3 regions of the Fictibacillus sp. Mic-4 genome follow, and region 2 is predicted to be linked to each of the others. Evidence: riboswitches for the same ligand, from Rfam matches in the RefSeq annotation. Region 2 holds a riboswitch; each other region holds the start of a gene.
What was found. A riboswitch is a leader RNA that binds a small molecule or an ion and turns the genes downstream of it on or off. The one in region 2 is predicted to bind thiamine pyrophosphate.

Region 1: another riboswitch for thiamine pyrophosphate. It lies ahead of WD019_RS08970 (thiamine-binding protein); the one in region 2 lies ahead of thiD (bifunctional hydroxymethylpyrimidine kinase/phosphomethylpyrimidine kinase).
Region 3: another riboswitch for thiamine pyrophosphate. It lies ahead of WD019_RS18420 (acetylornithine deacetylase); the one in region 2 lies ahead of thiD (bifunctional hydroxymethylpyrimidine kinase/phosphomethylpyrimidine kinase).

Annotation. Positions count from the first base shown of each region.
Region 1 is NZ_JBBHZM010000010.1:33,384-44,277, reverse strand. Features, by position in the region: gene cobM (precorrin-4 C(11)-methyltransferase) at 1-745, shown strand, start outside; gene WD019_RS09015 (cobalt-precorrin 5A hydrolase) at 742-1,866, shown strand; gene WD019_RS09010 (cobyrinate a,c-diamide synthase) at 1,884-3,281, shown strand; gene cobT (nicotinate-nucleotide--dimethylbenzimidazole phosphoribosyltransferase) at 3,271-4,305, shown strand; gene WD019_RS09000 (NAD(P)-binding protein) at 4,323-4,961, shown strand; gene cobA (uroporphyrinogen-III C-methyltransferase) at 4,958-5,740, shown strand; gene WD019_RS08990 (nitroreductase family protein) at 5,742-6,305, shown strand; gene WD019_RS08985 (metallophosphoesterase family protein) at 6,441-7,133, shown strand; SAM riboswitch class I at 7,194-7,302, shown strand; gene WD019_RS08980 (O-acetylhomoserine aminocarboxypropyltransferase/cysteine synthase family protein) at 7,395-8,690, shown strand; gene sspL (small, acid-soluble spore protein L) at 8,717-8,854, opposite strand; TPP riboswitch at 9,240-9,353, shown strand; gene WD019_RS08970 (thiamine-binding protein) at 9,429-9,719, shown strand; gene WD019_RS08965 (ABC transporter permease) at 9,691-10,488, shown strand; gene WD019_RS08960 (ABC transporter substrate-binding protein) at 10,502-10,894, shown strand, end outside.
Region 2 is NZ_JBBHZM010000007.1:78,854-89,747, forward strand. Features, by position in the region: gene WD019_RS07510 (MDR family MFS transporter) at 1-33, opposite strand, end outside; gene WD019_RS07515 (TetR/AcrR family transcriptional regulator) at 58-948, opposite strand; gene WD019_RS07520 (FdhF/YdeP family oxidoreductase) at 1,216-3,567, shown strand; gene WD019_RS07525 (YecA family protein) at 3,604-4,572, opposite strand; gene WD019_RS07530 (IDEAL domain-containing protein) at 4,733-4,963, opposite strand; TPP riboswitch at 5,388-5,495, shown strand; gene thiD (bifunctional hydroxymethylpyrimidine kinase/phosphomethylpyrimidine kinase) at 5,579-6,388, shown strand; gene thiM (hydroxyethylthiazole kinase) at 6,405-7,217, shown strand; gene thiE (thiamine phosphate synthase) at 7,208-7,864, shown strand; gene WD019_RS07550 (winged helix-turn-helix domain-containing protein) at 8,002-8,610, shown strand; gene WD019_RS07555 (hypothetical protein) at 8,600-8,839, shown strand; gene clpP (ATP-dependent Clp endopeptidase proteolytic subunit ClpP) at 8,864-9,445, shown strand; gene WD019_RS07565 (MFS transporter) at 9,591-10,820, shown strand; gene WD019_RS07570 (LysM peptidoglycan-binding domain-containing protein) at 10,850-10,894, opposite strand, start outside.
Region 3 is NZ_JBBHZM010000039.1:9,251-20,144, reverse strand. Features, by position in the region: gene tenI (thiazole tautomerase TenI) at 1-171, shown strand, start outside; gene thiO (glycine oxidase ThiO) at 172-1,302, shown strand; gene thiS (sulfur carrier protein ThiS) at 1,307-1,510, shown strand; gene WD019_RS18430 (thiazole synthase) at 1,513-2,277, shown strand; gene WD019_RS18425 (thiazole biosynthesis adenylyltransferase ThiF) at 2,277-3,299, shown strand; TPP riboswitch at 3,462-3,567, shown strand; gene WD019_RS18420 (acetylornithine deacetylase) at 3,910-5,202, shown strand; gene tenA (thiaminase II) at 5,199-5,888, shown strand; gene WD019_RS18410 (ABC transporter ATP-binding protein) at 5,876-6,631, shown strand; gene WD019_RS18405 (ABC transporter permease) at 6,624-7,397, shown strand; gene WD019_RS18400 (ABC transporter substrate-binding protein) at 7,403-8,410, shown strand; gene murQ (N-acetylmuramic acid 6-phosphate etherase) at 8,609-9,520, shown strand; gene WD019_RS18390 (MurR/RpiR family transcriptional regulator) at 9,524-10,378, shown strand; gene WD019_RS18385 (PTS transporter subunit EIIC) at 10,447-10,894, shown strand, end outside.

The DNA.
Region 1 (10,894 bases), on a different contig from region 2:
CCCGGATTTAATTACGGTAAAAGGATTGAAGATTTTGCAGGAGGCGGATGTGATTCTTTATACTGACTCTTTAGTCAATGATACTTTAATAGAAAGGGCAAAGCCGGGGGCTGAAATTTTGAAGACGGCGGGAATGCATTTAAAGGAAATGGTAGAGATTATGGCCGAACGGGTGAAACAAGGAAAATGCGTTGCCCGTGTACATACAGGCGATCCGTCCGTATATGGCGCCATTATGGAACAGATCTCGCTTTTGAAAAAGGAAGGTATTGAGGTTGAAATCATACCGGGTGTTAGTTCTGTATTTGCTTCTGCAGCCGCAATTGGAGCAGAGTTGACCATCCCGGAATTGACCCAGACGGTAATTTTGACAAGAGCAGAAGGGCGGACGCCCGTGCCGGAGCTGGAAAAGCTGAAGGATCTGGCGAAACACCATTGCACGATCGCCCTTTTCTTAAGTGCAACCCTGACGAAAAAGATTGTGAAAGAGCTTGTCGATGCCGGTTGGAAAAAGGAAACCCCGGTTGCCGTCGTCCAGAGGGCGACATGGCCCGATCAATTGGTTGTCAGGACGACCTTGGAACATTTAGATGAAGACATGAGAAAGAATGGAATCCGCAAACATGCGATGATTCTGGCAGGTTGGGCGCTTGATCCAAACATCCATGAAAAGGAAGAATTTCGCTCGAAACTATACGATGCTTCATTTACCCACGGGTATCGAAAAGGTGTGACAACTTCATGATTGAATTATGTGAAGACAGGTTAGCCAACATACAAAAGACGAACAGTTATGCTATCGTTGCGATTACAAAACACGGAGTAACCCTTGCAAGAAAACTCGCTGCAACATTTTCCAACTCCGATCTGTATTATATGGCCAAGTTTGAAAAAGGGGATGAAAAGGAGCGGAACATCCAGATGTTTACCGGCAGCGTCCGTCTTCTTTTTCCAGCTCTTTTTCAATCATATAAAGGAATCATCGTCATTATTTCATTAGGTGCCGTCGTCCGGATGATTGCGCCTTTATTAAAAGATAAAAAAACAGATCCCGCTGTCGTTGTCATCGATGATAAAGGAGAGCATGTGATCAGCGTACTCTCAGGACACTTAGGGGGAGCAAACGAACTGACGCGCGAAGTTGCTGCGGCGATTAATGCGAGGCCAATTATTACAACCGCATCAGATGTGCAAAAGACGATCCCTGTCGATTTATTCGGTTCCCGGTTCGGCTGGCAATGGGAGTCAGCTGAAAAATTAACGCCGGTTAGCGCATCCGTCGTCAATGAAGAAAGGGTCGCAGTCATCCAGGAATCGGGCGAAACGGATTGGTGGCATATAGACACGCCGCTACCCAAAAACATCCGTGTTTTTTCATCAATACAAGAGGCGCTCCCATATGACCCGGAGGCAGCCCTGGTCGTGACACACCGCTTGTTGACGGAGGAAGAAAAATCAATTTTACATAATGGCGTTCTTTATCGCCCGAAAGTAATCGGACTTGGGATCGGCTGCAACCGCGGTACGTCCGCCGCTGAAATTGAACAAGTTGTTGAAGAAACGCTTTTTGAATTGCAATTTTCCATTAAGAGCGTTAAAGCGATATGCACGATTGATTTAAAGAAAGATGAAGAAGGATTGCTCGAAATCGTCGGGAAACATGGCTGGGAGTTCGTTTATTATTCCCCGGACCAATTGAATGGGGCGAAAATTGAAGCGCCATCCGATACCGTTTATAAATATACGGGCGCTTATGGCGTGAGCGAACCTGCTGTTCGGTTATACACTGGCGCCGAACAGCTCGCTCTCGTGAAGAAAAAGTCGGGAAATGTGACGATTTCTGTAGGCATTATTTCATTTGAATGATAAAAGGCGGGAAAGTAATGACAGATAGAAGATTGGTCATCGCAGGAACGGGAAGCGGGGTCGGCAAGACGACGCTTACGATCGGACTGATGGCAGCATTCAGAAAAAAAGGATATGTCGTTCAGGGATTTAAATGCGGGCCGGATTATATCGATCCAACATACCATACGGCTGTGACGAAAAGAACGTCCCGCAATTTAGACAGCTGGATGCTTGAAAAAAATGTTGTGAAAGAAATATTAAATAGAGGTTCTAAGGATGCTGACATTTCCATCATTGAAGGGGTCATGGGCTTTTTCGATGGAAAAACCCCCGAGACAAACGAAGGTACGACGGCCGAGATTAGCGTCTTGACCGACAGCCCCGTCGTTCTTGTCGTCAATTGTGCGAGCATGGCAAGAAGCGCAGCGGCGATCGTTAAAGGTTTTCAAAGTTTTGCAGATGGTCCGAGAATCATCGGGGTGATCGCGAATAACGTCGGAAGCGTTGGGCATTATCGGATTGTAAAAACGGCGATTGAAAAGGAATGCCAGATCCCTGTTTTCGGTTACTTAAAGAGGGAATCCGGCATCGAAATTCCGGAGCGGCATTTAGGACTGGTCCCTTCGATAGAGCGCGGAGAGCTTGATCCGTTTTTTGAACGACTGGCAACATGCGTTTTGGAAACGGTCGATGTCGACGGGCTGTTTGAGGCAGCCAAAACGACGTCAATTGAATCAGAAGGCCCTTCTTTATTCCAGCCTCGTGGAAATAAAGATGTCCGCATTGCTGTTGCGAAAGATGCCGCTTTCAATTTTTATTATGAAGAAAACCTTGAGTTGTTGGAAAGTTTTGGAGCTGAATGTGTATATTTTTCTCCGTTAAACGGCGAGCCCGTTCCTCCGAATGTTCACGGATTGTACATCGGCGGCGGCTTTCCGGAAGAGTTCGCCCAGAGGCTGTCGAAAAATGAACGTGTGAAGGAATCGATCAGAGGGGCAGTAGAAAGCGGAATGCCGACGTTAGCCGAATGCGGCGGTTTTATGTACTTGAACCAATCGATTGAGACAACGGATGGATCCATCTTTCCAATGGTGGGCCTCATTCCCGGGACGATAAACATGCAAACTAAATTAGCAGCGCTCGGATACCGGGAGATCACGGGTACGGAAGGAAATTTTTTATTGGAGAACGGCCAAAAAGCGAAAGGGCACGAGTTTCATTATTCGACGTTCCATAGCGACGAAAAATTCAGTCCCGCCTATGAAACGAAAGGGATGCGCGGGATCAAGAAAGAAGGATATATGAACGGCAATCTGATCGCAGGTTATACCCATTTTCATTTTGCTTCTTGTCCGCAAATGGTAAAGCGGTGGATTCGCGCCTCCACAAAGTGGAAAAATGATCGGAAGGAGCAAGCCTTTGATGTCCATTGATTGTTTCATACAACCGGTAGATAAAGAAAAAGGGAAAGAGGTTCGTTCCTATATCGATACATTGACAAAGCCACCTGGAAGTCTCGGGCGGCTTGAGGAGCTGGCAATTCAGCTTGCTGAAATCACATCGCAATCGCATCCGGTAGTCACGCCTCCCGGGGTTATCGTATTTGCCGCTGACCATGGCATAGTAGAAGAAGGAGTATCCGCATTTCCTCAGGAAGTAACTGCACAAATGGTCGGAAATTTTGCGAATGGCGGGGCGGCGATTAACGTCTTCTCAAGGCAAATCGGCGCACGGTTAAAAATTGTTGACATTGGCGTGGCCAATGACGTGAACTTCAAAGCCGTTGTCGACCGGAAAATCAAATACGGCACTGCGAACTTTTGCACGGAAGATGCAATGGCTAGAGAGGAGGCCATTCGCGCGATTGATGTCGGGTTTACTGAAGCGGAAATGATGATTCGCGAAGGGATCAAATGCCTTATCCCCGGCGAAATGGGGATTGGCAATACAACAGCAAGTTCCGCGATATTAGCGTCTCTGACAGGCACAGATATCGCGCTTCTTGTTGGGAGTGGTACTGGAATTGAAGACGGGAAACTCGCACATAAACAGGACGTAATCAAGCGAGCATTACAAGCTAGAAAACCGGATTCGAAAGACCCGCTTGACATTCTCAGTAAAGTGGGCGGGCTTGAAATTTGTGGTATGGCCGGAGCGATGTTAGCTGCAGCCGAAAACAAAATTCCGATTTTAGTCGATGGATTTATTTGCACGGTTGCTGCTTTACTCGCAGTCGAAATGGCTACAGAAGCGAAAGACTATATGATTATCGGGCACGAGTCGGTGGAACCGGGCCACCAGATCGCAATCGAACGATTAGGGAAGAAGCCGCTATTGCATTTAGAAATGCGTCTCGGTGAAGGAACTGGCGCTGCTGTCGCCTTTCCAATTTTGCTTTCTGCTGTTAATATGTTAAAAATGGCTACATTTTCATCAGCCGGCATTTCTACCAATTAACAGGGGATGTTCAACATATGACATATTATCCAGCAATGTTGGATTTAAAAGGAAAAAAAGTTGTTATCGTCGGAGGCGGTGTGATCGCTGAAAGAAAAATAAAAGGATTGCTTCACTCTGGCGCGGAAATTACCGTCATCAGTCCATCAATTACAGAACAAGTAAAAGAGTGGGTTTCCAGCGGGAAATTAAGCTGGGAAAATAAACGGTTTGATCAAAAAGACTGCCGCGAAGCTTTTCTCATTATCGCAGCGACAAACAATGCGGGTGTCAATCTGAGAGTTTATGAATCGGCGCAAAATCATCAATTAATCAATCTTGTCGACCGCCCGGATTTAAGCAATTTTATCGTGCCTTCGACGTTAAGACGCGGAAAATTGAGCATTTCCGTATCGACATCCGGGGCAAGCCCGGGTTTGGCAAAGCAAATGATCGAGACCCTTTCCTGCATTTTTGATGAAAGTTATGAAGAGTATATGGAATTTTTAGACGAATGCCGAAAGTATGTTAAACGAGAGATTAAGGATCAACATGTAAGAAAGAAACTATTAAAAGAATTATTGCATCCACGTTTTTTAGAAATGACACGTCAAGGACTATACGAGGAGAGAGAAGAACAATTTACTAAGTTAATAGAGAAAGGGCGAGCGGGATGAATAAAGGGAAAGTATATTTAGTCGGTGCAGGTCCTGGCGATCCGAAGCTCATAACCGTCTATGGGTTAGAATGTATCCAGAAGGCAGACTGTATCGCTTACGATCGGCTTGTCAATAAAGAGCTGCTTAATCATGCGAAAAAGGATGCGGAACTCGTCTACTGCGGGAAACTTCCAGGTAAGCATGCCCTCATCCAGGAGCAAATAAATCATTTGCTTGTTGAGAAAGCACTTGAAGGAAAAATCGTTACCCGCTTAAAAGGAGGAGACCCGTGCGTTTTTGGACGGGTGGGGGAAGAGGCGGAAGTGCTTGCCGAACACGGTATCGAATTTGAAATTGTACCGGGGGTAACAGCGGGCATTGCTGCACCCGCATATGCCGGAATTCCGGTCACTCACCGGGAGCATGCCTCATCATTTGCGATAGTCACAGGCCATGGCCGAAAAGCAAAAGGACAGGACAGCTTGAATTGGAAGGCGCTTGCAACTGGAATCGATACGGTTGCATTTTACATGGGTGTCGGCAACTTAAGCTACATTACTGGTAGTCTTATGAAACATGGAAGAGATCCAAAAACGCAAGTGGCTATCATCGAATGGGGAACGACGGATAAACAGAGAACCGTAACAGGCATGTTAGATTCAATTTGCCAACTGGCAGAGAGGGAGAAAATTAATCATCCAGCCATTTTATTAGTGGGAGATGTCGTCCAATTAAGAGAAAAAATCAAATGGTTTGAGAAAAAAATAGAACCGGATAAAGTGGGATCGGAGGGATAAAATGTCGCTATTAGAAGCATTAAAAAATAGACGCGCGATTCGAAACTATGAAAATAAAGAAGTGGAAGAAGAAAAAATCAAGCAACTGCTTGAAGCGGCGACATGGGCGCCTAATGACCGACTGCGGGAGCCGTGGACCTTTTTCGTCATAAGAGGAGAAGCGAAAAAGAAGTATGAGGCGATTGCGGCCGGCTATTTAAATGAGCGTTTTCCGACGAAACCGCATTTAGTCGAAAGCTCGTTAGCTGTCGTCAAAAACACTCCAGTCATCATTGTTGTTACTTCAGACATCATTCCGGGAGATGAAGCAAGCTCTATCGATAATGAATATGCGACTTGTTGTGCGATCCATTCGATGTGGCTCGCTTCCTGCGATCTTGGACTCGGGTTTGTCTGGCGAACAAGAGGCGTCGGGCTCGTCCACGACGAGAGGCTCCACCGTTTTATCGGTTCGCCAGAAGACAAGAAAGTGGTAGGAACCGTTTTTCTAGGATATCCGAAAGAAGGAGAAGAAGTGAAAGCGACCCGCCGAACGCCTTTCGAAGAAAAGACAGTTTGGCTATAATTTATTTAGAGGGGGCCGCCTAAAAGATGGATTTTAGGTGACGCCCTTTTTCTCGTTTTAACCTGTTGGACTATTCAAATTATGGAGAAAAGTGTATAATGATAAAAAAGCTTTTTGACAGAAAGAGGATTTTTTGTGAAAAGAATACTGGCCATAAGCGATATTCATGGAGAACTGAAGAAGTTTGAACAATTGCTAGAGAAAGTTAATTATAATTCTTCCGTAGACCAATTGATTTTATTGGGAGATTATGTCGACAGAGGCGAAGATTCTAGTGGTGTCGTTGAAAAGGTCATTCAGTTAAAAGAAAACGGGGCTGTCGTTTTAAAAGGGAATCATGATGATATGCTCGTAAGAGCGATGAATGGAGACAAAAAGGTTTGGGATAATTGGACGATAAGAAACGGTGGACAGAGTACATTGAAAAGCTATCAATATTCGCTTAGCATTGAACAGGGGGAAATTATAGCAACAGTCAATGAGCATACGAAGTCCGAGCTGATGGAGGAGCATAAAACTTTTTTAGAAAATCTTGATTATTTTTATGAAACGGATGACTATATTTTTGTTCATGGCGGCGTTCACCCGACCACTCCGATCCAGGAAACGGACCCTTACGTTTTAATTTGGATCCGCGAAGAGTTTCATAATGGCTACAACGGTGACAAAACAGTCATTTTCGGGCATACGCCAACGAATTCGTTCCATGATTGTTCAGACGTGTATTTTGCTGATAACAAAATTATCGGAATTGACGGAGGAGCTGTTTTTGGCGGACGCCTGAACTGCCTCGAATTGCCGAGCAAAAAGGTTTATTTCGTTGAGTAATCATCGTATTTGACAAATTCAGAATAGTGTTGTATTTTAATAAATAATTTAACATCGTTGCTCTTATCAAGAGAGGTGGAGGGACTGGCCCGATGAAACCCGGCAACCGCCAGTATGTTCTGGAAAGGTGCCAATTCCTGCAAAGCGGATGAGCTTTGAAAGATAAGGGAGAGCGTGCCGTTTACGGATCGAACATCTCTCTTTCTTTCAAGAGCGGTGTTTTTTTATTGTATAAAAAATAAAAAAGGAGACGGTTGAAATATGGGGTATCGATTTGAAACCATTAGCATTCACGGAGGATTAAAAGTGGACGATACGGGTGCGCGTTCCATTCCTCTTCATCAGTCGAATGCGTATTTGTTTGAAAACACGGATCATGCAGCTGATTTGTTCGCATTAAAAGAAGAAGGCTATATTTATACGAGGATTGGAAACCCTACCGTTGCCGTACTCGAAGAACGTGTCGCCCAACTTGAAGGAGGAGTCGGGGCGCTCGCGGTTTCAAGCGGGATGGCGGCAATTACAACCGCGATTATGAACATCGCCAATTCGGGGGATGAAATTGTTTCTGCCTCGAAACTTTATGGCGGGACGTACAATTTATTTTCTACAACTTTGCCAAAATACGGAATAACGACAAAGTTTGTTGAACCTGGCGACCTTGAAGGGTTAAGGGAGGCGATTACGCCAAAAACAAAAGCCGTTTTCGCCGAAACGATCGGCAACCCGAGCTTAGAAGTGCTTGACATTCAAGCGTTTGCGGACATCGCCCATGCGCATGGAATCCCGCTTATTGTCGATAACACATTTGCAACTCCATATTTATGCAGGCCAATTGAACACGGGGCAGACATCGTCGTCCATTCCGCGACAAAATGGCTCGGAGGCAACGGCACGACACTCGGTGGGATTATAATTGACGCCGGAAAATTTAATTGGGATTCGCCGAATTTCCCGGGGTTCACCCAGCCTGATCCGAGCTATCACCATCTTGTATATGCAAAAGACATTGGCAAGGCGGCTTTCATCATTAAAGCAAGAGTGCAATTTTTGCGCGATATTGGTGTAGCGCTTAGTCCGTTCAACGCGTTCCAAATTAGTTTAGGAATTGAGACATTGCACGTCCGGATGAAAGAACATATCGCGAATACGCGAAAAATCGTTCGCTACCTTGAAAATCACCCCGGCATCGAGTGGGTACTCTATCCCGAGCAAGAGACGCATCCATCCAAATCCCTTGCCCAAAAATATCTACCAGATGGTGCAGGTAGCGTCGTTGTCTTTGGAATTAAAGGAGGGAGAGAGGCCGGGAAAAAAGTGATCGATTCTGTTCAATTATGGTCGCACGTAGCAAATGTAGGCGATGCAAAAAGCTTAATTATTCATCCGGCAAGCACTACCCATCAGCAGCTAAGTCCTGAGGAGATTAAGGAAGCTGGGGTAACGGAAGATTTAATTCGCCTTTCGGTTGGAATTGAGCATATCGACGATTTAATCGAAGATCTAGAACAGGCGATCGTCAAAGCAAATGGCATTTCATCGAAAACACATGTTTAAAAAAAGCGCCTTAAGAGGCGCTTTTTTTAGATCCTCGTATTTTTCTTCTTCGCTCGATTTTCAAGCTCGGTTTTCGGCTCCATGCCGAATTCAGCGTCAGGGCTTTTTCCCTGCGGGTTCACGCTAGAAGCTGCCTTGCCTTTTCCAGTGCTTTTCTTAGACACGATGACTCACCTCCCTTCTCATTGCGTGTTCAAAAAGGAGGACAAAAAGAGCCGTCGCCAGCAAATACCGTCCCGTCCTGTGACAACGCTGGCACTAGCACGTCCTGTGCGTCGGAAGATCGAGGCGGCGAAGCTTTGAGCAAGGCTACTACACGAACCGCTTCTATGCGGCCTTGTACCGAGGAAGCCTACTTCCAAGCATAAGCTAATAGACGCAGGTACAACGCGTATGGCGTTTTTTATACGTGAGTAGCGCAAAAGCAAGCCAACGAAGAGATTCGACGGTAATTTTTCCCGGACTTTTTGAACAACCTTTATTAGGTTGACCAATCTGGAGGATGATATTTACAACATCCACCCCCTTTGCTACAATAACGATGACAATAAAAGCATAAAGGGGAGCCGGGAGAGGCCTGGCTGAGAGGGTGCCCGCAAATAGGCACCGACCCTATAACCTGATCTGGGTAATGCCAGCGGAGGGATTTTAGCTATAACTCTATATCTTTCTGCTCGTATGCTGCCCGTTTGGCGGCTTTTTTTATTGCGAAAAAAAGTATATAAAGGAGAAATCAAAATGGCTGATGTTCTTGTAAGCTTTAAAGTGATTCCAAAAGTAAAAGATGGCAATACGTATGAAGTGGTCGATAAGGCAATAGAGGTCGTGCAGGCTTCGGGAGTGAAATATGAAGTTGGCGCTATGGAGACAGTGATGGAAGGGGAAATGGACCATCTTCTTAACATTGTAAAAGAGGCACAGGAAGCTTGCATTAAAGCCGGCGCGCTTGATGTATTGACAACCATTAATATTCATTACCGCCCAGAAGGGGTCACGATGGATGAGAAAATTAAGAAATACAGATCATAACTTGCTCTGGAAAAAAATCGTCTTTCCGGCATGGCTGTTGCTATTGCTGCTTGTCCTATGGGAAGCGGCCGTACGTATCTTCCAGATTGAAAAATGGATTTTGCCGGGCCCTTTATCGATTGTCAAGTCACTTATACAAAGCAAGGATTTGTTAATTGATCATTCTATTCAAACGATTTATGAAACGTTAATCGGACTCGGAGCAGCGATCATAATCGGCGTTATTATTGCTGTCGTTATTGAAAGTTCTGAAATGATTCGTTTAGCGGTTTATCCGCTTCTTGTCATTTCCCAAACGGTACCGATCATTGCGGTCGCACCGCTTTTTTTAATGTGGTTCGGGTATGGACTCTTGCCGAAAGTCATTGTCGTCGCGCTCGTTTGCTTCTTCCCGATAGCCGTAAATCTGGCGGATGGATTTCGTCTTGTTGATCGGGATAAAATACGATTATTAAAGTCGATGGGCGCGAACCGTTTGCAAATATTCAGAATGGTTCAATTTCCTGAAAGCATGCCCCATTTTTTTTCGGGCCTCCGAATTGCTGGAACATATAGCATTATGGGCGCCGTCATTGGGGAATGGCTTGGAGCGAGCAAAGGTCTTGGCATTTTTTTAACCCGCTCTTCTCAGTCTTTTTTAACCGAACGCGTATTTGCCATAATTTTAGTTATTGTTATTTTAAGTTTAATCATATTTGGTTGGATTGAAATGATTGCCAGAATACTTATGCCCTGGCATTATAAGCATAAGAAATTGCAGGGCAAATAGGAGGTAACAATCAATGAAGAAATGGACCGTGCCCATTATTGCAGGCATTTTATTATTGTCCGGCTGCGCGAACGAGAAGCAATCGGAAACGGAAAAAGGAACGAAAAAATTACAGAAAGTATCGATCATGTTAGACTGGACGCCAAACACGAATCATACTGGCATTTATGTGGCGAAGGATAAAGGCTATTTTAAAAAAGAAGGTTTGGATGTTGAGATTCTCCCGCCTGGAGAAGGAACATCGGCCGAACAGCTTGTCGCCAGGGGAAAGGCAGACTTTGGCGTATCGTACCAGGAAAACGTAACGAACTCAAGAGCAAGCGGTATTCCGATCGTCTCGATTGCGACCGTCATCCAGCACAATACATCAGGTTTTGCTTCGCTAAAAAAAGACCACATTACTCGT
Region 2 (10,894 bases):
AACAACATTTCTGTTAATTCGCTCTGTATTCATTCAAAATCTCCTATTCTTTTTTATTTATAAAAGATCGACATCTAAAAGCTCCGCCAATTTCGTTCGATAGGCTTTCAGTGGCTCTATTCCTTTAAAGTGAGCAAGCATCCCCTGGAATATAAACTTTTTTGGCTTTTCTTTTTTCATTTCAGCCAGTAAAAAGTCGATGACCGAGTAAAATTCCTCTCTTTGATGGTGATCCAATTCAATTTCCGTCAGTTCCTTTTGCATTTCCAATAAAAGCTTTACAATCGTTTGCTTCGTTTGATCTTCTGCATTTGTCATGTCTTTATAAAAATAGTAGTCAATGACTTCACGAGAAAGTAAAGGGGGTTCGTTTTCTTTTAATATCCCATCAACTAAATTGTCGAGCCGCTTGACGATCATCGTTGAAAGCTGAAGTAAATCCAGTTTAATTTTATCGATGATAATAAACTTAATATAAATTTGTTTAATTCCTTCAAGAAGAATAGAAATATCGATAATATAAGGAATGATCTGTTCACCGTACAATTCAATCAGTCTCGACTCATACCATTTTTGGACGTCGAGCCGTGTTTGCATCATATATTGATGGATTTTATCATTGACCGAGTGAACATGTTCACGAATGTACATAATGATAAAGTCCCGATATTCTACCGTTTCTTGAAATTGAACGTTAATTTGCTTAATTAATTTTTCCCTTGGTGATAAGTTGTCGGTTTCAACTTCAAGCACTTTTTTGCGCATCCGGTCGTGATAATAATGGAAAATCGATAGCAATAACTCTTCTTTTGAAGAAAAATGCAAATAGAAAGCGCCTTTAGAGATGTCGCTTTTTTTTGTGATCTCCTGGATCGATGTTGAGTAAAATCCTTTTTCAGCAAATAATTTAATGGCCGTTTCAATGATCTTTAACTTTTTCTCATTCAATGGGTACACACCTTCTAAATAAGAATGTTGACTAATTGGTCAGTCGGATGAATGGAATGGCTTGAGTCAGCAATTAACAGTATAATTCGCCATGACCAGTCAGTCAATAGGCAATGCAATAAACGATGAAAAAATTTGGCGGGCGTTGCGAATAAAAGGGGATAATGCTACAATTTCCATAGATTAATAGCTGTTCGCATTGCCCGAACCTCGCCATTTCTTATGAAAGCGTTTACTTCACTATTTTAGCGAAGGAGAGTCTTTCTTTTGGGGAAAACAAAACATACGGGTCCGATGAAGCTGCCAAAGTTGCCTGATCCAAAACTATGGGTAAGCCCTATTCCGTTTGGGCTAGGAAAAGTGAAGCCGCACCACCTTCGCGATACGGTAAAAGTCGTCTGGGAAAACAGAGACAATTTAAGCTACGCCGCAAGAATATTGACGCAAGGTGTATGTGATGGGTGTGCATTAGGCGTGTCGGGACTTCATGATCAGACGCTTGCGGGCCCGCATTTATGCACGACAAGGCTCAACGTCCTTCGATTAAATACGATGCCAGCCATTAAAGATGAAGTGATTTTTCAAGATATCCATGAATTGCGCAAATTAAGCTCAACCGAACTTCGCAAGCTGGGCCGGATTCCTTATCCGTTAATGAGACGAAAAGGAGAAGATCGATTTAAGCGCCTCACATGGGATGAAGCGTTAACGATCATCGCCGATAAGATGAAGGAGCTTGATCCGAAACAGATGGCGTTTTATCTTACGTCCCGGGGAATTACGAATGAATCGTATTATGTCGCGGCAAAAGCGGCCCGTTTGATCGGAACGAATAATATTGACAACGCCTCTAGAATCTGTCACTCTCCATCAAAAACGGCATTGAAACGTTCGCTCGGGATCGGTGCTTCAAGCTGTACTTATAAGGATTGGATTGGGACAGATGTGCTCGTCTTTTGGGGATCTGTTGCCGCTAACAACCAGCCGGTTTCTACAAAATACATGTATGCTGCGAAGCGAAAAGGGACAAAGATCATCGTCATTAATCCTTATCATGAGCCGGCGATGGATGAATATTGGGTGCCTTCTATTCCCGATTCAGCATTATTCGGGACAAAATTGGCGGATGATTTTTACCAGGTGAACATAGGCGGAGATATTGCTTTCATGCACGGAATTATGAAGCATTGGTTTGAAATGGAAAACGAAAAGCGTGGATCTGCCATCAATTATGACTTTGTCGAAAAACACGTCAATGGTTTTGACAAATTAAAGCAACATGTCGAGCAATATGACTGGGAGGCACTTGAGAAATCTTCCGGGATAAGCAAAGAACGAATGAAGGAACTTGCTAAAATGTTAGCAGCGGCTAACTCGGGAGTATTCGTCTGGTCCATGGGGCTGACCCAGCATCGTTTCGGAACTGATAATATATCGCAAGTCGCAAACCTTGCCTTGCTTAGAGGCTTTATAGGACGGGAACATTGCGGAGTGATGCCGATTCGCGGACATTCCGGCGTACAAGGTTCAGGAGAGATGGGCGCGGACCCGTTTAGTTTGCCGGGCGGAGGTTTCGATAAGGAAACGGTTGAACGAATCGAAAATGTATGGGGGTTTGAACTGCCGAAATGGCAAGGGGACATGGTCGGGGTTAGCCTCGAAAATGCTCTTTTGCCGGACGATCATGAACGGAAGCTAAAACTTTATTATATGTCAGGCGGGAACTTTTTAGAGACGATGCCAAATCCTGATTTTGTCAAACAGTGCCTGGAAAATCTCGAACTGCGGGTTCATCAAGATATTATTTTCAATACTTCGACATTGCTTGATGCAAAAGAGGCGGTAATTGTTTTACCAGCGATGACGCGTTATGAACAGCCTGGCGGAGGAACGTCTACTTCAACGGAGCGAATGGTCTATTTTTCTCCAGAAATTAAAGGGCCGAGAATTGAAGAGGCAAGGGCTGAATGGCAGATCTTCGTTGATCTTGCGAAGCGGGTTAAACCGGAGAGGAAACATTTGATGAACTTTCAAGATGCGTTTGCGGTTCGCGCGGAAATTGCAAAGGCTGCGCCAGACTATGACGGCATCCAACATTTAAAACATAAAGGGGACGTCTTTCAATGGGGCGGCGCATGGCTCTGTGAAGATGGCATTTGTCCGACAGAAGATGGAAAAGGGAACTTAATCACAGTGGAACTTCCTGAACTTCGTAAGGCGGAAGGACAGTTTTATGCAACCTCGCGGCGCGGGAAACAATTTAATTCGATGATCTACAGCGAAAGGGATCCATTTAATGGTGCGGATCGTTACGATGTTCTCATGTTTCGTGAAGATGCCGAAAAGCTTGGAATTCAGGACGGCGAGGCCGTCGTTGTATATAATCGCCATGGACTTTTTCAAGGAAGGGCCAAAGTGGAAAATGTGAAGCAAGGGAACATTGCCGTTTATTGGCCAGAAGGAAATTCGCTTTTTCCGAAAGGCGTGTATGAACAATATGCGGGGATTCCTGAATATAATACAACCGTTATTGTAGAAAAAGCGGAAACCTTTTATGCCCAAAAAGACGTGAAGTATAAAGAAAAACGAATTGAAGAATTAGAGATGGAAGTCGGATAATTCATAAAAAGAACCCTGCTGTTTGCAGAGTTCTTTTTATTTAGCAGGCAAAAATTCCTTCAATTCACGGTAGCGTGAGGAAAGACTTGAAGCCGTTGTATGGTAGCGTTTGGCGATGGATACTTGAGTCGGTTTTTCTCCGAGAATATCTTTCGCCACGAGGTAATGAAGGGCGCTGGCGAAAATCTCTGCTTTTCGTATGACTGGTTTGCGATTTTGATAATAAGAGTTCCAGAGTATTTCCGCTTTTGCCGCTATTTCCTCGCCGGCTTCTTTTTTTAAGAGAGCCAATACGGAATCATCGATATTCTCCGCAGCACTATGGTTATTCCGAGGATGCTCGGATAGGGCGAGCTGTAAAATTGCCGGAAAGTGATCTTTTAACGAAGATCCTTCCGCCAGGTTGTTTATTTCTTCGAGAAAACGGGATTTCCTTGATTCGGAAATCTCGATGAAGCTAATATAAAATTCATGGTGATTTCCGTTAAAAATCAATGTGCCTAGCAGAAGGCTGTTGGATTGAGGCAAATGATTCTCATTCATGATCGCTTCAAATTCATCATGACCATAAACATCACGAAGCTTAAACGTGTTTTTATTGATTTGTGATTCAATCGAGTAGACGGACGGCTCTCTATATTGCCAGCTGCAAAGCATGTGCCATATTTCTTCTGAGACATTTTCTTTTACAGATTCGATATACCATTCGATCGGAGTCTTTCCTTCTTTGATTGGAGAGCAGAAAATTTCCCAGCATACAGCGACATTTGCAAATGCCTGGCTTTTCGATTTTTCTACTGGATGTTTTGCAAGATGGTTGGCAATTCGTTTTGCCATTTCTACCTGGTGGTTGTCAAAGACAAATTTAATTAATCCTTCCTGATGTTTAGCCATTTCATTTACGATCGCAAGCTTTTTAGATGAAATGGTAACCATGCAACAATGTTTATGCTTTTTGCCACTCCCGCACGGGCAAGGAGCGTTTCTTCCAATTTTACTTCCCATGTTGATCCTCCAAATGTTTCGGCCAATCATACCATGTTTCATACTAGCACAACTAAAAAAGTTTTCAACAGAAGTAGAAAAAGTGCTTTTTTTCTAAAAACACTTTTTGCCGGAGCCTAAAAAGAAAGATCAAAAAACCAGACAGCGTTCGCTGCCTGGTTTATCCAATAAATTTCTTATATTCTTCTGTCAGTTTCATGAACAATTCACGGTCACATTTTTCTAACGCTTCATCAATGCGTTTTTTATAAAGATTAATATGAAAGTCATGTAATGATTCATCAAGGATCATTTGAGCAACCAGGCTAAAGGCGAACGGGTCATTTCTTTTCTGAAGCTTCTGTTTCACCAGTTCGTTCATTTTTTTGTTATACGATGTATTGTCTTTCATGCTCCATTCCTCCTTGAATGTTTTTTGAAAAACAGTGTGCTTACAGTGTAAAGTAAGCTGCTTTCCTGTTTCATACTCGCTTGTTTTGTGAAAACGAGTATTTCTACTAGTATACTGGGCAACCGAGTGATTGACAACAGTTTATCTGAAAATTTTGATAAATTTTTTTATTGATGAATACTTCGACAGCAACGGTTGACATCCTTTTTTGTATAAATCAAAATATCACGGCCTTTATTGCTAATGACAATACGCTCTTTCGGAATTTCGATGTTTAACGATATCGTTTGTTTAGTTATTACCCGATAATGCGGATAGGTTAAACCAAATTTATTAAAAAATTTATAAAGCACAAAAAATGTCAGTGGAGGCCGGCGAAAAAAGTTGACTAAAAAAAGGGATTGATTTACCCTAAAATAAAAAAACGATCCACTAGGGGTGCTTTATTCTAAAGCTGAGAGAAGATTAGATTCTTCAACCCTTTGAACCTGATCCAGATGATGCTGGCGTAGGGAAGTGGTGTGGCTATTTGACAATTACTTTTTGTTAACCACCCACTTATCCAAGTGGGTGGTTTTTTACATAATGAGGAGATGGTCATTAATGGAACATGTAATGGTACCTAAGGCGCTTACAATTGCAGGTTCGGACAGCGGCGGGGGAGCAGGTATACAGGCGGATCTAAAAACGTTTCAGGAGCTGAATGCGTACGGAATGTCGGTGCTGACCGCGATAACGGCACAAAATACGCTAGGGGTTCAAGGCGTTTACCCGATGGATGTTCAGGCTGTTGAAAGACAGTTATTTTCTATTGGCGAGGATCTGTCGCCGGATGCATTAAAAACAGGGATGCTCTTTAACAGGGAAATCATCGAAACGGTTGCTTCAAGCATTCGCCAGTTTGGCTGGGGAAATGTCGTCGTCGATCCCGTGATGATCGCAAAGGGAGGGGCGGAATTATTACAAGAAGAAGCGGTTGCCGCTTTAAAAGAACATCTGTTTCCACTGGCGAAAATCGTTACGCCAAACATTCCCGAAGCTGAAAAACTTGTAGGCAAGGAGATTGTAAGTTTGGAAGATCGAAAGGAAGCGGCGAGAATTCTTGCTGATCTGGGCGCAGAACATGTCGTCATTAAAGGGGGCCACCTTGAAGATGAGCAACATGCCAATGACTTGTTTTATGATGGCGAGAATTTTTTTGAAATAGAAGGAAAACGGATTGCGACAAAACAGACACATGGGACGGGCTGTACATTTGCCGCCGCAATCACGGCTGAGCTGGCCAATGGAAAAACTCCGCTACATGCTGTGAAAACAGCAAAACAATTTATCCAGGCGGCAATTGAAAATCCTCTTCATATCGGTTCCGGCCATGGTCCAACCAACCATTGGGCATTCATGAAATACAATAAAACTCTTGTATAAAGGGGGTGCAAATAGAATGACACTGATTTTACAAGAAATACGAACGAAGAATCCTCTCATTCACCACATAACGAATCAAGTGACGATGAATTTTCTCGCAAACGGAATTTTAGCGGCTGGCGGCAGCCCGATGATGGCCCATCATCGTGAAGAAGTGGGGGAGGCAGTGGCCCATGCGGATGCTCTCGTATTAAATATTGGCACGCTCGATCCGGAAATGGTCCAATCAATGCTTATCGCGGGCAAAAAAGCAAAGGAACTTGGCATCCCGGTCATATTTGATCCTGTCGGAGCGGGGCTGTCCAATCTGCGCAAAAATGCCGCGCGCCGTATCGTTGATGAAATTCATCCTGATGCCATTTGTGGAAATGCGGCTGAAATTTCGTTTTTGCTCTCTTCTACCTGGGAAGGAAGAGGAGTGGACGGACATTTAGAGAAGAATGTTGAAGAGCTCGTCTTTGAAACTGCGAAAAGCCTCCGCACAACTGTTGCATTGACAGGGAAAACGGATGTAATAAGCGACGGAAGCGTTGTTTATACGGTGAATCACGGTGACGAATTGTTGACCAGGGTAACCGGAACGGGTTGCTTTGCGACATCGCTGATCGGGCTGTTTATGGCCAAATCGGTAGAAACGTCTTTAACGCCTGCTGAACGAGCGACAAAAGCGGTTACGATGCTGAACCTTTGCGCTGAGAAGGCAATCAATCATTCATCCGGACCGGGGAGTTTTCAAGTTTCATTACTTGATGCGTTGTACGCGATCGATGATGAAGCGCTAAAAAATGCCGAGAAGGTAAAGAAAGTGGATGTTCAACAATGGCGGTAATAGTTAATACGTTAAACGATGTGCTAAAGCTATATTTTGTCATGGGAAGCAACAACTGTGAATCCGATCCGGTAGTTGTCCTTGAAGAGGCATTAAAGGGTGGCATTACCTGTTTTCAATATCGGGAAAAAGGAGCGCAGGCAAAGATTGGCAGAGAGAAGATCGAGCTTGCCAGACGGCTTCAACAGTTATGCCGGGAGCACGAAGTTCCTTTTATCGTAAATGATGAAATAGAGCTAATGAAAGAGCTTGATGCAGATGGCCTTCATATCGGACAAGAAGACGGAGATGTTGAAAAAATCAGGCGGCAAATTCCCGGGAAAATTCTCGGCGTTTCCGCGCATAATGTAAAAGAAGCCGAAGACGCCATCCGCCAGGGAGCGGACTATCTGGGGGTTGGACCTGTGTATCCGACCATTACGAAAAAAGATACCAGGCCGGTAATGGGAACAACCATTATCCGACAGCTGAGAGAAAAAGGAATAACGGTCCCGACCGTTGGAATTGGCGGAATTCAAATTGGGAAAGCAAGGCCCGTCATAGAAGCGGGCGCTAATGGAATTGCAGTTATTTCTTCGATAAGCATGGCCGATTCACCAATAGAGGCAGCAAGAAGGTTGTTAGATGAGGTAAGTTTTGTTGGGTAGAATGATAAGCGGATAAAAGAATGGGGACTTGCTCCATTCTTTTTTTGGTTTAAACGTACAGTTTTTTGACAAAACTAAGCCTAACGTAATAAAATGTTTTTACGTAATATAAATATTTTATGAAACGGGGTGATTGGATGGAAAAACGGGATGAAATTCTAGAAACGTATGTAGTAACAATTCCGGAGCAGGCAGCAGCACTCCTTCATCCTGTTCGCTCTGAAATCATTCGCGCATTAAAAGAGCCACGTTCGGCGACTGAAGTGGCAAAATTGCTTGATGAAACACCGCAAAAAATCAATTATCACCTTAAAACGCTGGAAAAAGTAGGGCTCGTACGAAGAGTCGGCACAAGGAATGTTAGAAATCTTGTAGAAGTATTGTATCAGGCGGTTGCGCAAAACTTGATATTGTCCGATTCGTTAGGGATGTCTGCGGAAACGGCGCAAAAATTAAAAGACCAGAGCGCGCTTGCCCATGTGCTCTCTTTAACGGAAAAAATGAAAAAAGATGCCATTCGGCTCATGGAACAAAGTGAAGAGGAAGAAATTCCGAGCGCGGCATTACAAACATCGATCACATTGCGGACGAAGGAAGAACGCAATCAATTTGTCAACGAGTATGTCGCTTTAGTAGGTCAGCTGATTGAAAAATACCAGAGTGATGTTGATGAAAAATCCGTGTCTTATCATGTTTCTCTTGCAGTTTACCCTAAACCGGAGGGAAGTGAAAAAAATGGCTCATAAGCAGGATACCGTTTTATGGGAAACGAAAGAAGCTCCAGATGAAAAGAACGCTAAAGTCGTTTCGATCAACAGAAAACGCAATGAAGTAACGACATCCTTTGAACCAGTTCGAACTGAAGTGGAGATTAAAACAGAAAGTGAAAAAACGGCAACCGTTATTTACGTTACATCCGGGTTTGGCGAAATCAAGGCGGGAAGCGGTTCTGGCCCGAGGTGTATGGCTGCTTAACACTTTTTAAGGGAGGACAAAAAGATGAATTTAGTTCCAATGGTCGTAGAGCAGACCAATCGAGGAGAGCGGTCGTATGATATTTATTCAAGATTATTAAAAGACCGGATCATTATGATCGGAAGTGAAATTAATGATGCTGTCGCAAACTCTGTCGTTGCACAGCTTTTGTTTTTAGCTGCAGAGGACCCGGATAAAGACATCTCCGTTTACATTAACTCACCGGGTGGATCGGTTACGGCAGGCCTTGCGATTTATGATACGATGCAATTCATCAAGCCAGATGTTTCAACGATTTGCATTGGCATGGCGGCATCGATGGGAGCCATTCTTTTAATTGCCGGCGCCAAAGGGAAAAGATTCGCTCTGCCAAATGCTGAAGTAATGATCCACCAGCCTCTTGGAGGAACACGAGGGCAAGCATCCGATATGGCGATCCATGCGAAACGGATCTTACAAACCCGCGAACTGTTGAATCAAATCATTTCCGAACGTTCTGGCCAGCCGCTGGATAAAGTTGCGAAAGACACCGATCGCGATTACTTTATGAGCGCCGGCCAGGCATTAGAATACGGCATTATCGACAAAGTGATTGAAAAAATATAAGGCTGGAAGAAAGGTCCTAAAATGAGCAGGGCCTTTCTTGCATTATGGAGACTACTGTTTAAGCAGTAAATTAGAAATCGTAGTGCAGAAATGGTATGTTAAATTTGTCAATACATACAAATCGCTTAAGAAAGAAGGGAAGCAAGTGGCCGCTCTAAGCCAGGAAAGTAACGTTTTGAAGCAGCCTACGATTTATAAAATTTTATTCGCCATTGGCTTTGTCCATCTTTTAAATGATACGATGCAAGCCGTGATTCCAGCGATCTTCCCTATTTTAGAAAAATCAATGAATCTTACATTTACGCAATTAGGGTGGATTGCCTTCTGTTTAAATATGACGTCTTCGATTATGCAGCCAGTCATTGGCTCGTTTACGGATAAAAGGACGTCACCTTATATTTTGCCAATTGGGATGGCATCAAGTTTCATTGGAATGCTCGGCATTGCGTTTGCGAATCGGTTCGAATATGTGTTGCTGTCAGTCATTTTAATTGGGCTAGGTTCAGCCGTTTTTCATCCTGAAGGTTCCCGTGTTGCCTATATGGCGGCCGGCGGAAGAAGAGGGTTGGCCCAATCGATTTACCAGGTTGGAGGAAATGCCGGCCAATCATTAGCTCCGATCATGACTGCGCTTATATTCGTGCCGCTGGGCCAATTCGGCGCCATCTGGTTTACGACTGTAGCGGGACTGGCGATTGTCGTTCTTCTATATATTTCAAACTGGTACAATCAACAAATGGTGTATTTTCCGAGAGTGAAGAAAAAAGCAGAAAAGAAGGAAATTCATCCGAAGCGAAAAAAACAGGTGATGTTTGCCATTACATTGCTCGTTTTTCTTGTGTTCGTCCGTTCCTGGTATGTGGCCGGTATCGGCAATTATTATCAATTTTATTTGATTCACGATTACGGATTATCCATTCGAAGTGCACAATATTTTATTTTTGCCTTTTTAGCCGCAGGTGTGCTCGGCACGTTTATGGGCGGCCCGCTTGCCGACCGGTTCGGGAAACGGAACATGATTTTTTGGTCGATGATCGGTTCAGCGCCGCTTGCCCTTCTGCTTCCATATGTTCATCTCATCTGGGTGTTTCCGATTTTTCTCGTTCTTGGCTTTATCATTATGACAAGTTTTTCAGTTACTGTCGTTTATGCCCAGGAACTCCTGCCAGGTAGAATTGGGATGGTCTCCGGCCTGATTGTCGGTCTTGCTTTCGGCATGGGGGCACTGGGTTCGGTCATACTAGGAAATCTTGCAGATGCATTCAGCATAAAATATACAATGATATGTATTAGTTTCCTGCCACTTCTAGGATTATTGACATATCTTCTTCCTTCTGACCAAAAAGTAAAACAATGGGAGAAGGAATCGATGTAAAAAAGTGTAACCCCGGGACCACCCGGGTGTTACACTTTTTTCGGCTTAATTGCTTCTTGGAGGACATACCAGTT
Region 3 (10,894 bases), on a different contig from region 2:
GCGGTGTCGATTCCGGTTGTTGCAATTGGCGGAATCACGCCGGAGAGAACAAAAGACGTCCTTGCTGCAGGGGCTTCTGGAATCGCCGTTATGTCAGGTATTTGGGCGGCAGCTTCCCCAATTGAGGCGGCGGAACAATTTTACACGAAGGTCAGGAAAGAAGGAGAATAGATGACAACCAGCTATGATGCAATTGTTATAGGCGGAGGAGTGATCGGCAGCTCCATTGCCTTCCATTTAGCGAAAAGCAAAAGAAGCGTATTGCTTGTTGAAAAAGACCGAATCGGTAGCCAGGCATCAAAAGCGGCGGCCGGAATGCTCGGTGCCCAGGCGGAAATCCATGAGGCGGGACCTTTTTATGAAATGGCGAACGAGAGCAGAACTTTATTCCCATCAATAGCCGAAGAATTAAAAGAATACAGCGGCATTGATATTGGACTTGTGAATAAAGGCCTGTATAAAACGGCGCAAACGGAAGAAGAAGAGGCAGAGCTGAAACGGTTAATCGCTTTTCACAATCATGAAGGGCAGCAGGCAGAGTGGCTAGAGGCTGAAGACCTGCTCAAACGTGAACCAAACCTTTCCATAAATGTGAGAGGGGCGATGTATCTGCCAAATGACGGTCATGTATTGCCGGCAGAATTAACGGCCGCTTTTGCCCGAGCGGCAGCTGCATTAGGGACGGAAATAAAAGAGTTTACGGAAGTGACCCGCTTTCTTCAAGAAAACGGCAGAATAGCCGGAATTGAAACGAATCACGGCGTTTATTATAGCGAGAACGTAGTTGCCACGTCAGGTGTCTGGACAGGAAAGTTACTGGAGCAAACAGGACTCAATGTTCCTCTATATCCGGTCAAAGGGGAATGTTTTTCAGTATGTTTTCCGATCGCCCCGATTACAGCAACAATTATTTCAAATGGCTGCTATATCGTTCCGAAACAGCGGAGCCGGTTAATTGTCGGGGCAACGATGCTTAACGGCCAGTATGATACAACCGTTTCATTCAAAGGGATTGCCGGACTTATGGATGCGGCAAAGGCAATTTTGCCTTCGATCGAAAGCGGAATCTGGGAAAAAGCGTGGGCCGGGCTTCGTCCGCAGACCCCCGATGGACTCCCGATTTTAGGTGAACATCCTGAGATAAAAGGGTTATATATTGCGGCCGGCCATTTCCGCAACGGTATCGTCCTCAGTCCGATCACAGGAAAATGGGTGGCGGAATTGATTGATGGCAAGCGGTCAAAAGAAACATTGCGGCTATTTCGAGTGGACCGTTTTTCAAAACAACCGGAATTGAGGTGATAACATGAAGTTGATGATTAACGGCGACCAGGTTGAGGTTCCCGATAATGTGCAAAGCGTTCATGATTTATTGGCACATTTTCAATTGGTGGATAAAGGGGCCATCGTCGAACTGAATCGGGAAATTCTCGAAAAGAGTTCGCATGCTGAAACTCGTTTAGCTGATGGAGATAAAGTTGAAATCGTTCATTTTGTAGGAGGAGGATAATCATGTTAAAAATAGGACCTTATGAATTTCAATCAAGATTGCTTCTCGGAACGGGAAAATTCCCGGATTTCGATGTTCAAAAAGAGGCGGTCGACGTATCAGGAACTGAAATTTTAACGTTTGCCGTAAGACGGATGAACATTTTCGAGCCGAACCAGCCAAACTTTCTAGAAAAATTGGAAGTGGAGAAATTTAAGATGCTTCCAAACACGGCGGGAGCTAGCACGGCCGAAGAGGCTGTCCGCATCGCGAAGCTCGCGAAAGCATCCGGGCTCTGTGATATGATTAAAGTCGAAGTGATCGGTGACGATAAAACGTTGCTTCCTGATCCGATCGAAACGTTAAAAGCATCGGAAATGCTGTTGGAAGAAGGATTTATCGTTCTTCCGTATACTTCCGATGATGTCGTTTTAGCAAAAAAATTACAGGAGCTTGGCGTGCATGCGATCATGCCGGGAGCTTCCCCGATTGGTTCTGGACAGGGAATCGTCAATCCGCTTAACTTAAGCCTCATCATCGAACAAGCGACGGTTCCGGTCATTGTTGATGCAGGAATTGGTTCACCTGCGGATTGCGCTATTGCCATGGAAATGGGTGCGGATGGCGTGTTATTGAACACCGCCGTATCCGGGGCACAAGATCCAGTCAAAATGGCCCGCGCGATGAAACTGGCGATTGAAGCCGGCCGGTTAGGATTTGAAGCGGGAAGAATTCCGAAAAAACGCTATGCAACAGCATCAAGCCCTCTGGAGGGAATGAGCGTATAATGAGCGATCGTTATTCCAGGCAAGAATTGTTTGCCGGAATTGGAAAGAGCGGGCAAGAAAAGCTTGCTTCAAAACATGTTCTGATTATCGGAGCCGGTGCACTCGGCACTGGAAATGCCGAAATTCTCACCCGGGCGGGAATCGGCAAATTGACGATTGTCGACCGCGATTATGTCGAATGGAGCAATCTCCAGCGGCAGCAATTGTTTAGCGAAGAAGATGCGGGAAACCGCCTCCCAAAGGCGATTGCCGCCAAAAAGCGTCTCCGCGCAATTAATTGCGATATTGATATTCGTGCTTTTATTATGGATGTCGGCATTCAAGAAATCGAAGAGCTTTCTGCCGGCGTCGATCTTATCATCGATGCCACCGACAACTTTGACGTCCGTCTTTTAATTAACGATCTTTCGCAAAAAAAGAAGATTCCATGGATCTATGGCGCGTGTGTCGGAAGCTATGGTTTAAGCTATACGATTTTTCCAGGAAAAACGCCTTGTTTAAGCTGCCTTTTAGAAACCGTTCCATTGGGGGGCGCAACGTGCGATACGGCGGGGATTATTGCCCCGGCTGTGCAAATGGTTGTCGCCCATCAAACGTCCGAAGCGTTAAAGCTGCTTGTTGAGGATATGGATGCGCTAAGAAATAAGCTCGTCTCTTTTGATTTATGGAAAAATCAATATGTCACAATGAATGTGGACCGGATGAAAAAGGACGATTGTCCGTCATGCGGAGTAAATCCGACGCACCCATTTTTGCAGCCGGAAAATCAGATGAAAACCGCTGTGCTTTGTGGGAGAAACACTGTGCAAATTCGTCCGCCGAAACGATCTGAAAGAAATCTTGATGAACTGGCGAGCAAATTGTCCAAATTAGGCGGCGCCCTGCAACAAAATCCGTATCTCGTCTCATATACGGTCGATGATACCCGCCGTCTCGTCATTTTTAAAGACGGAAGGGTGCTCGTGCACGGGACAAAAGACATTCATGAAGCGAAAAGCCTGTATCACCGTTATGTCGGATAATTCCGTGTTCAAAAAGGAGGACAAAAAGAGCCGAGAAGTTCAAGGAAGCGCAGACTGCGAGCACCGGAGCGTATGCCTTTAATACGTGAGGAGCGGAGAGGCAAGCTGACGCAGAAATTCGACAGCTATTTTTCCCGGACTTTTTGAACATCCTTAATTGAATAGAAATGCTAGGGGGGCCAATTACCGGCTGAGAATAAACGTATGTTTTAAACCCTTTGAACCTGATCTGGATCATGCCAGCGTAGGGAAGCGGATCATATCTACACATGTAATATAGATGTAGTGTATCGCCGCCTCTCTTTAGGGGCGGTTTTTTAAATTTCGTTCATTAACTGCCCGAAATGTCAGTTTTTTTTGTTAAAACTTACAATAATATCGCCTAAACTTGGCCAAAACTCGATAAGTTAGCTCCAAAACTAAATAATAAGCCTGTTTATTTTCTGTACAGGACAGTTTATTTTCCAAACTAGAGATTTTATTTTCTGAATTTCAATTTTTATTTTCCAAACATCGGATTTTATTTTCCAAACTAGCAATTTTATTTTCCAAAGTCAGATCAACGTGCAATCATGCAAATTTACGATAGCAAAAAAGGAGGGAGAAAACATTGCTGACAGAAACATTCAATAAAAAAATCGAACAATTAGTAGAAGAAAGGCAGGATGAATTGCTGCAATTACTCGGTGAGCTCATCCGTTTTCCAACGGTAAGCCCTCCGGCCCGCAATTCGTCGGAAGCTCAGCAGTTTATTGAACAGCAGTTACAGCAATTGGGCTTTACAACAGACAAATGGGACGTATTCCCGAATGACCCGAATGTCGTTGGTGTAAAGAAAGGCACGGATCCAGAGCGATTCAACAGTTTGATCATCAACGGCCATATCGATGTCGCCGAAGTAGGAGACGATTCAGAGTGGACGGCGTCCCCGTTTGAAATAAAAGTAGAGAATGGATATGTCTTTGGCCGCGGCACATCAGACATGAAAGGCGGGATCGCCGGGGCATTATTTGCTATTCAATTATTACATGAACTTGGCGTGGAATTGAAAGGAGATTTGCAATTTCAATCCGTCATCGGTGAGGAAGTAGGAGAGGCCGGCACGAAGTCATGCTTAGATAGAGGGTATACCGGTGATTTTGCCCTCGTTGTCGATACGAGCGATCTACGGATTCAAGGGCAGGGCGGCGTTATTACCGGTTGGATTACGGTGAAAAGCAAAGAAACGTTTCATGACGGGCTGCGTTCGAAAATGATTCATGCCGGCGGCGGATTGAGAGGCGCAAGCGCTATTGAGAAGATGATGAAGATCATTAGCGGTCTTCAAGAATTGGAACGCCACTGGGCTGTAACAAAAAGCTACCCTGGTTTTCCGGCAGGGACAAATACGATCAATCCTGCTGTGATCGAAGGTGGACGTCATGCCGCTTTTATCGCCGATGAATGCCGGTTATGGATTACCGTCCACTTTTATCCGAATGAAACGTTTGAACAGGTCGCAAAGGAAATCGAAGAACACATCAATCGTGTTGCGATGGCCGATCCATGGCTGAAAGAAAATCCGCCACAGTTTCGCTGGGGCGGAAAATCAATGATCGAAGACCGCGGTGAAATTTTTCCTTCGTTAGAAATTGATCCCGGGCATCTGGCAATTGTCCAGTTAAAAAATCATCACGGACTCGTCACGAAGAGGGAAGCGGAAGTCACCATGTCCACATCGGTTACCGATGGCGGATGGTTTGGCTGGGCAGGCATTCCCGCGGCGATTTACGGTCCGGGAGAGTTAAAAGAGGCTCACTCGGTGAATGAAAAAGTGAAGATTAAGCAACTGTTGGACTATACGAAAACGATTGCTTGCTTTATCGCCGAGTGGTGCAACACGGAAAGGGGAGAACAAAAATGACGAAAACGAAGCAGCAGCTATTTACCGACCGGCTATTTGAAAACGTTAAGCCGATTTGGACGAAAATTCACGCCCATCCGTTTGTCCGGGGAATTGGAAGCGGTACCCTCGATAAAGAGACCTTTGCCTATTACATGAAACAAGATTATGTGTTTTTGATCGATTATGCGAAATTGTTCGCGATTGGTTCGATGAAAGCGGAGGACCTTGAAACGATGGGGAAATTTGCCGGGCTTCTCCACGAAACGCTTCATACGGAAATGGATTTGCACCGGCAATACGCGGCTGAATTTGGCATCAGCCATGTTGACCTGGAACAAACCGAAGCGACGCCGGTGAACCTTGCTTACACCCGGTATATGCTCAATGTGGCACATAATGGGGGGCTTGCCGAGTTGATTTCATGCCTTCTTCCATGTATGTGGAGCTATTGGGAAATCGGAAAAGATTTAAAACAGCAAAACGGCAACACGTTATCAGCAAATCCGTATGCAAGCTGGATTGAGATGTACGCTTCCGCTGAATTTGGCGCACTCAGCGAGTGGCTCATTGAACTTCTGAACAACCTGACAAACGGAAAAACGGAACGGGAGCTCTCCATACTAGAAAAACATTTTATAACGACGTCACGCTATGAATATCTCTTTTGGAATATGGTATATGGCAAGCACGAATGGCCGATTTGACTATGGCACTGGTGATGAAGAATGTTTCGTACTCGGTGAGACCCGAAAAACGGCATAAAAAGAAAATCATTTCGAATGTAAACATCACACTCCAAAAAGGAGAGTTCGTATCGTTAATCGGGAAAAGCGGAACAGGAAAAAGCACAATATTAAAGTTATGTGCCGGGCTCCTGAAACCCGATGAAGGGGAAATTCGCGTCTACGGCAAAGCGACTGAACCGGGAAGTGTCGGGTATATGCCTCAAAAAGATTTGCTTTTGCCGTGGCGAACGGTTCTTGAAAACATCATGCTCGCTTCTGAATTTCAAAAAGGCGCAAAAGTAACGAAAAACGAGGCAAGAAATTGGCTTAAACGAGTCGGCCTTAAAGATTATGAAAATGCGTTGCCACGGGAGCTTTCGGGCGGCATGAGGCAGCGGGCCGCTTTTTTAAGAACAATTTTGACCGAAAAAGAAGTTCTTTTATTGGACGAGCCATTTGGGGCACTCGATGCCTTGACGAAAAAAGAGATGCATAGCTGGCTTCTATCCATATGGGAAGAGTTGAATAAAACGATTCTTTTTATTACCCACGACCTGGAAGAAGCCATCCTTCTAAGCGACAGGATTATTTTGCTGCATTCGGATCAGACGACAGAAGAAATTCCGGTTGATCTTCCACGCCCGCGCCATTCGGAAATGGTTCATACAATGGACATGGTGAACTACAAAAAAATGATAGAGAAGAAGATTGCTGATGGCTAAACTGAAATCATTTTTCAAAGATTACTTGTTATTTATCTTGTTTTCATGTGTCATCATTGTCATCTGGGAATGGCTCGTCCAGTCAGGGAAAGTCCCTTCATTTATATTACCTGCCCCATCTTCGGTTATCCGTTCCATTGTTGAAAACCGGGAGTCGCTTTTTCAGGAGCATCTTCTTGCGACCGTTAAGGAAGTGGCGATTGGATTTTTTATTGCGGCAGCAGGGGGAATCGGCTTATCGATCCTTATGTATTTCTCAAAAGCGCTTGAGAAAATGATTTATCCCGTCGTTTTGATTTCGCAAACGATTCCGATTATCGCACTGTCTCCGGTTTTTGTTCTCTGGTTTGGTTATACGATATGGAGCAAAGTGGCGGTCACTGTATTAATCGCCTTTTTTCCGATCGTTGTCGGGATGTATGACGGGCTAAAAAATAGCGACCCGGAATATGATGAACTCCTCCAGTCAATGGGGGCGAGCAAATGGCAGCGGTTTATGAAAGTGAAACTGCCGATGGCATTGCCTTCTCTCTTCTCCGGATTAAAGCTTGCGATTGTGTTTTCCGTCGTCGGTGCGACAATCGGTGAATGGCTTGGGGCAAGCGTTGGCCTTGGCTATTATAGCAGAAGAATGTCAGGGAACTTGAATGCGGAAGGTGTATTTGCGGCCGTTTTTCTTTTATCTGTACTCGGAATGGTTTTATTTTTCGTTGTTACCTTATTGCAAAAATGGATGTTGAAATGGAATGAAGAAAAGAAAAGGTGATGAAATTGAAACGTAAATGGTTAACGATAGGGATCGCCCTCTGTTTGGCGATCGTCCTTTCAGGTTGTTCACAGTCACAAGAAGCGAGCGGAACGAAAAACAAAAACGGGCTTCAAAAGGTCAGCATCATGCTTGACTGGTATCCGAATGCCGTTCATTCCGCGATTTATACGGCAGTAAAAGAAGGCTATTTTAAAAAAGAAGGGCTTGATGTTGATATAAAAATGCCGGCTGAAACGAATGACCCGCTAAAATTGGTTGCGGCAGGCAAAATCGATCTTGCCCTCAGCTATCAGCCGCAAGTCGTCATTTCAAGGGCGGAAGACATTCCTGTTGTTTCGCTCGCTGCTCTCGTACGCCATCCGCTCAATTATTTAATGGTACCTGAGAAAAGCAAGATAAAAACGCCAAAAGATCTTGCCGGCAAAAACATTGGCTACCCATCCATTCCGACCGATGAAGCGATTGTAAAAACAATGGTGGATCATGATGGTGGAAGCATAAAGAACGTAAAGATGACAGATGTCGGATTCGATTTAATGCCGGCTGTCTCAACGAACAAAGTCGACGGTATTATCGGAGGATATATTAATCATGAAAAGATTTTGCTCGGTAAGGAAGGGCACCCGATGCGTGCGATTAATCCGGCAAAGTATGGCGTCCCTGATTACTATGAATTAGTACTTGTTGCCAGCAGCCAGGGATTGAAAGAAAAGAAAGGAGTTTACAAAAAGTTCTGGAAAGCGGTATCAGAAGGACAGCAATATGTCCAAAAAAATCCGGAACAAGGATTGCAAATTTTATTGGATCATGAAAATCAAGATTTTAAACTGGACAAACAAGTCGAAAAAGAAAGCTTGAATATTTTGCTGCCGTTAATGGATGCAAAAGACGAGCCGTTCGGCACCCAGGATGAAAAAACGTGGCAAGATGTCGCCGATTGGCTATATAAAACAGACGTGGTGAAGAAAAAAGTTAATATCAAAGATGCGTTTGTCAATATCGCTGAATAATTTTACAGAAAAGGACTGCTGTTCAACAGCGGTCCTTTTCCTATTGAAGTCATATTATTTTAATTTAGAACATAAACTAAATCTGAAACTAATTTTTATAATAAAAATATATTTATTGAAATTATATTTCAAACCAATTATAATAAAAGTAAAGAAAATTTCGACGACCATTCGCAATACGAATTTGGAGGCTTAAAAATGGAAGAACATCTAAGCTCATTAACGACCGAAATGCGTAATCAAAATACAACACATATTGATACAGCTGATACTATCGATATTTTAACAGTAATGAACGAAGAAGATCAAAAGGTCGCCCTGGCAGTAAAAAAAGTGTTGCCCAAGGTCAAAGTGGCAGTTGAATATGCCTTCGAGTCATTAAAAAAAGGCGGGAGGCTCATCTACATTGGAGCTGGCACGAGTGGCCGCCTCGGTGTTCTCGATGCTGTTGAATGTCCTCCGACGTTTAGCACATCTCCAGAAACCGTACTCGGAATCATGGCCGGGGGTGAAAAGGCATTTGTCAAAGCGGTTGAAGGGGCAGAGGATAATGCCGAGTTAGGCAAAACAGATTTAGAAGCGATCCATCTCACGTCAAATGATACGGTCATTGGCATTGCGGCAAGCGGCCGGACGCCATATGTTGTCGGAGCCCTTCAATATGCAAGAAGCATCGGTGCAAAGGCGGTAGCGCTATCATGTAATGAAAACGCCAGAATCAGCCAGGTTGCCGATCACGCGATTGAAGTCATTGTCGGTCCCGAAGTATTGACAGGCTCAACGCGAATGAAAGCAGCAACTGCCCATAAAATGATTTTAAATATGATCTCAACTACGACGATGATCCGTCTTGGGAAAGCATATGAAAATTTAATGGTCGATGTTCATGTCAGTAACCATAAATTAAAAGAACGAGCGATTAACATTATTAAAACGGTTACGGGCACCTCTTACGACGTTGCAAAAGAAACATTGGAGAAGGCGAATTATGAGGTGAAAACGGCGATCGTGATGATTAAGACGGAAAAAACGTATAACGAAGCGAAAGCATTACTTGCTGAGGCCGGTGGCTATGTCAGCAAGGCCATTTCATTAAATAAAGGAGAGTAAATCGTGGCATCAGGCGGATTAAAGATGGTTCAAAAAATGCTCGACAAACTTCCGGCTTCCGAGCAAAAGATTGCAGAATATATTTTAGAACATCCCCATGAAGTCGTAAATAGTACAGTCAGCCAGCTGGCTAACGTTTCGAACACGAGCGGCGCGGCCGTCATACGGCTTTGCAAATCACTTGGCTTAAAAGGTTTTCAAGATTTGAAAATTAGGGTTGCGGGTGATTTGCTGAAACCGGCCGAACAGGGCTACCGGGATATCGAGCCTTCAGAATCGATGTATCAAGTCGCTCACAAAACGGCAAGCAATGCCATTCAAAGCTTGAAAGAGACAGCGGAATTGATCAACTATGATGAATTGCAAAAAGCGATAGATGCATTGTTAAAAGCAAAAAACGTTCATTTTTTCGGAATTGGGGCATCTAGTATTATCGCTCTGGACGCGCAGCAAAAGTTTTTACGCATTAATAAAGGGGCAACGGCTTTTACAGATGTTCATCTTGTCGCCACATTGATTGCGAATGCGGATCAAGATGATGTTGTCTTCGGCATTTCATTTTCGGGAGAGACGCCGGAAGTGATTAATGTCCTGTCACTTGCGAAAGACCGGGGGGTTCAAACGATCAGTCTGACAAAATTTGATCAGACGACACTCTCTTCGATTGCGGACATCAGCTTATTTACTTCTTATTCAAATGAGGCCCCTTTTCGAAGCGCCGCGACCTCTTCAAGATTGGCCCAGCTTTATATCATCGATGTTTTGTTCCTATGCATCGCGGCCAGGCAGTATGAGGAAACGGTCAAACATATCGATAAGACGCGGGAAGCCATTCACTTTATTACAAAGAAAAAGTAAACGTTGTTTTGAAAGCGTTTTTATGGGGGAGAAACGAAAGCAACTATTTAAAAGGGGAGGAATGAAAGATGGGAGAAAACAAACATCAAGTCCTTGCGAGAAAAATCCTTGAGTACATTGGGGGACCGGGAAACATTGATTCCTATACACATTGCATGACTCGCCTCCGCGTCACCCCTTTAGAAGATTCTCTTATTAACAAAGAAGCGTTAAAGAACATTGAAGGCGTACTTGGAGTCGTTGAAGCAGAAACGTTGCAAATTATTCTTGGGCCTGGTGTCGTCAACAAAGTGACGGAAGAGTTTGGCAAACTGATCGACGCATCAGAGAATGCTGAGTTTGAGAATTTAGGAGCGCAAAAGAAATCGGAAATAAAGAAAAAGAATGCTACCCCATTTAAGTTGTTTTTGCGTCGGATTGCCAGCATCTTCATTCCGCTCATTCCGGCGTTGGTTGCGTCGGGCCTCGTTAATGGGATCACAAAAACCCTCGTTCAAGCAAAATGGCTTGATGAAA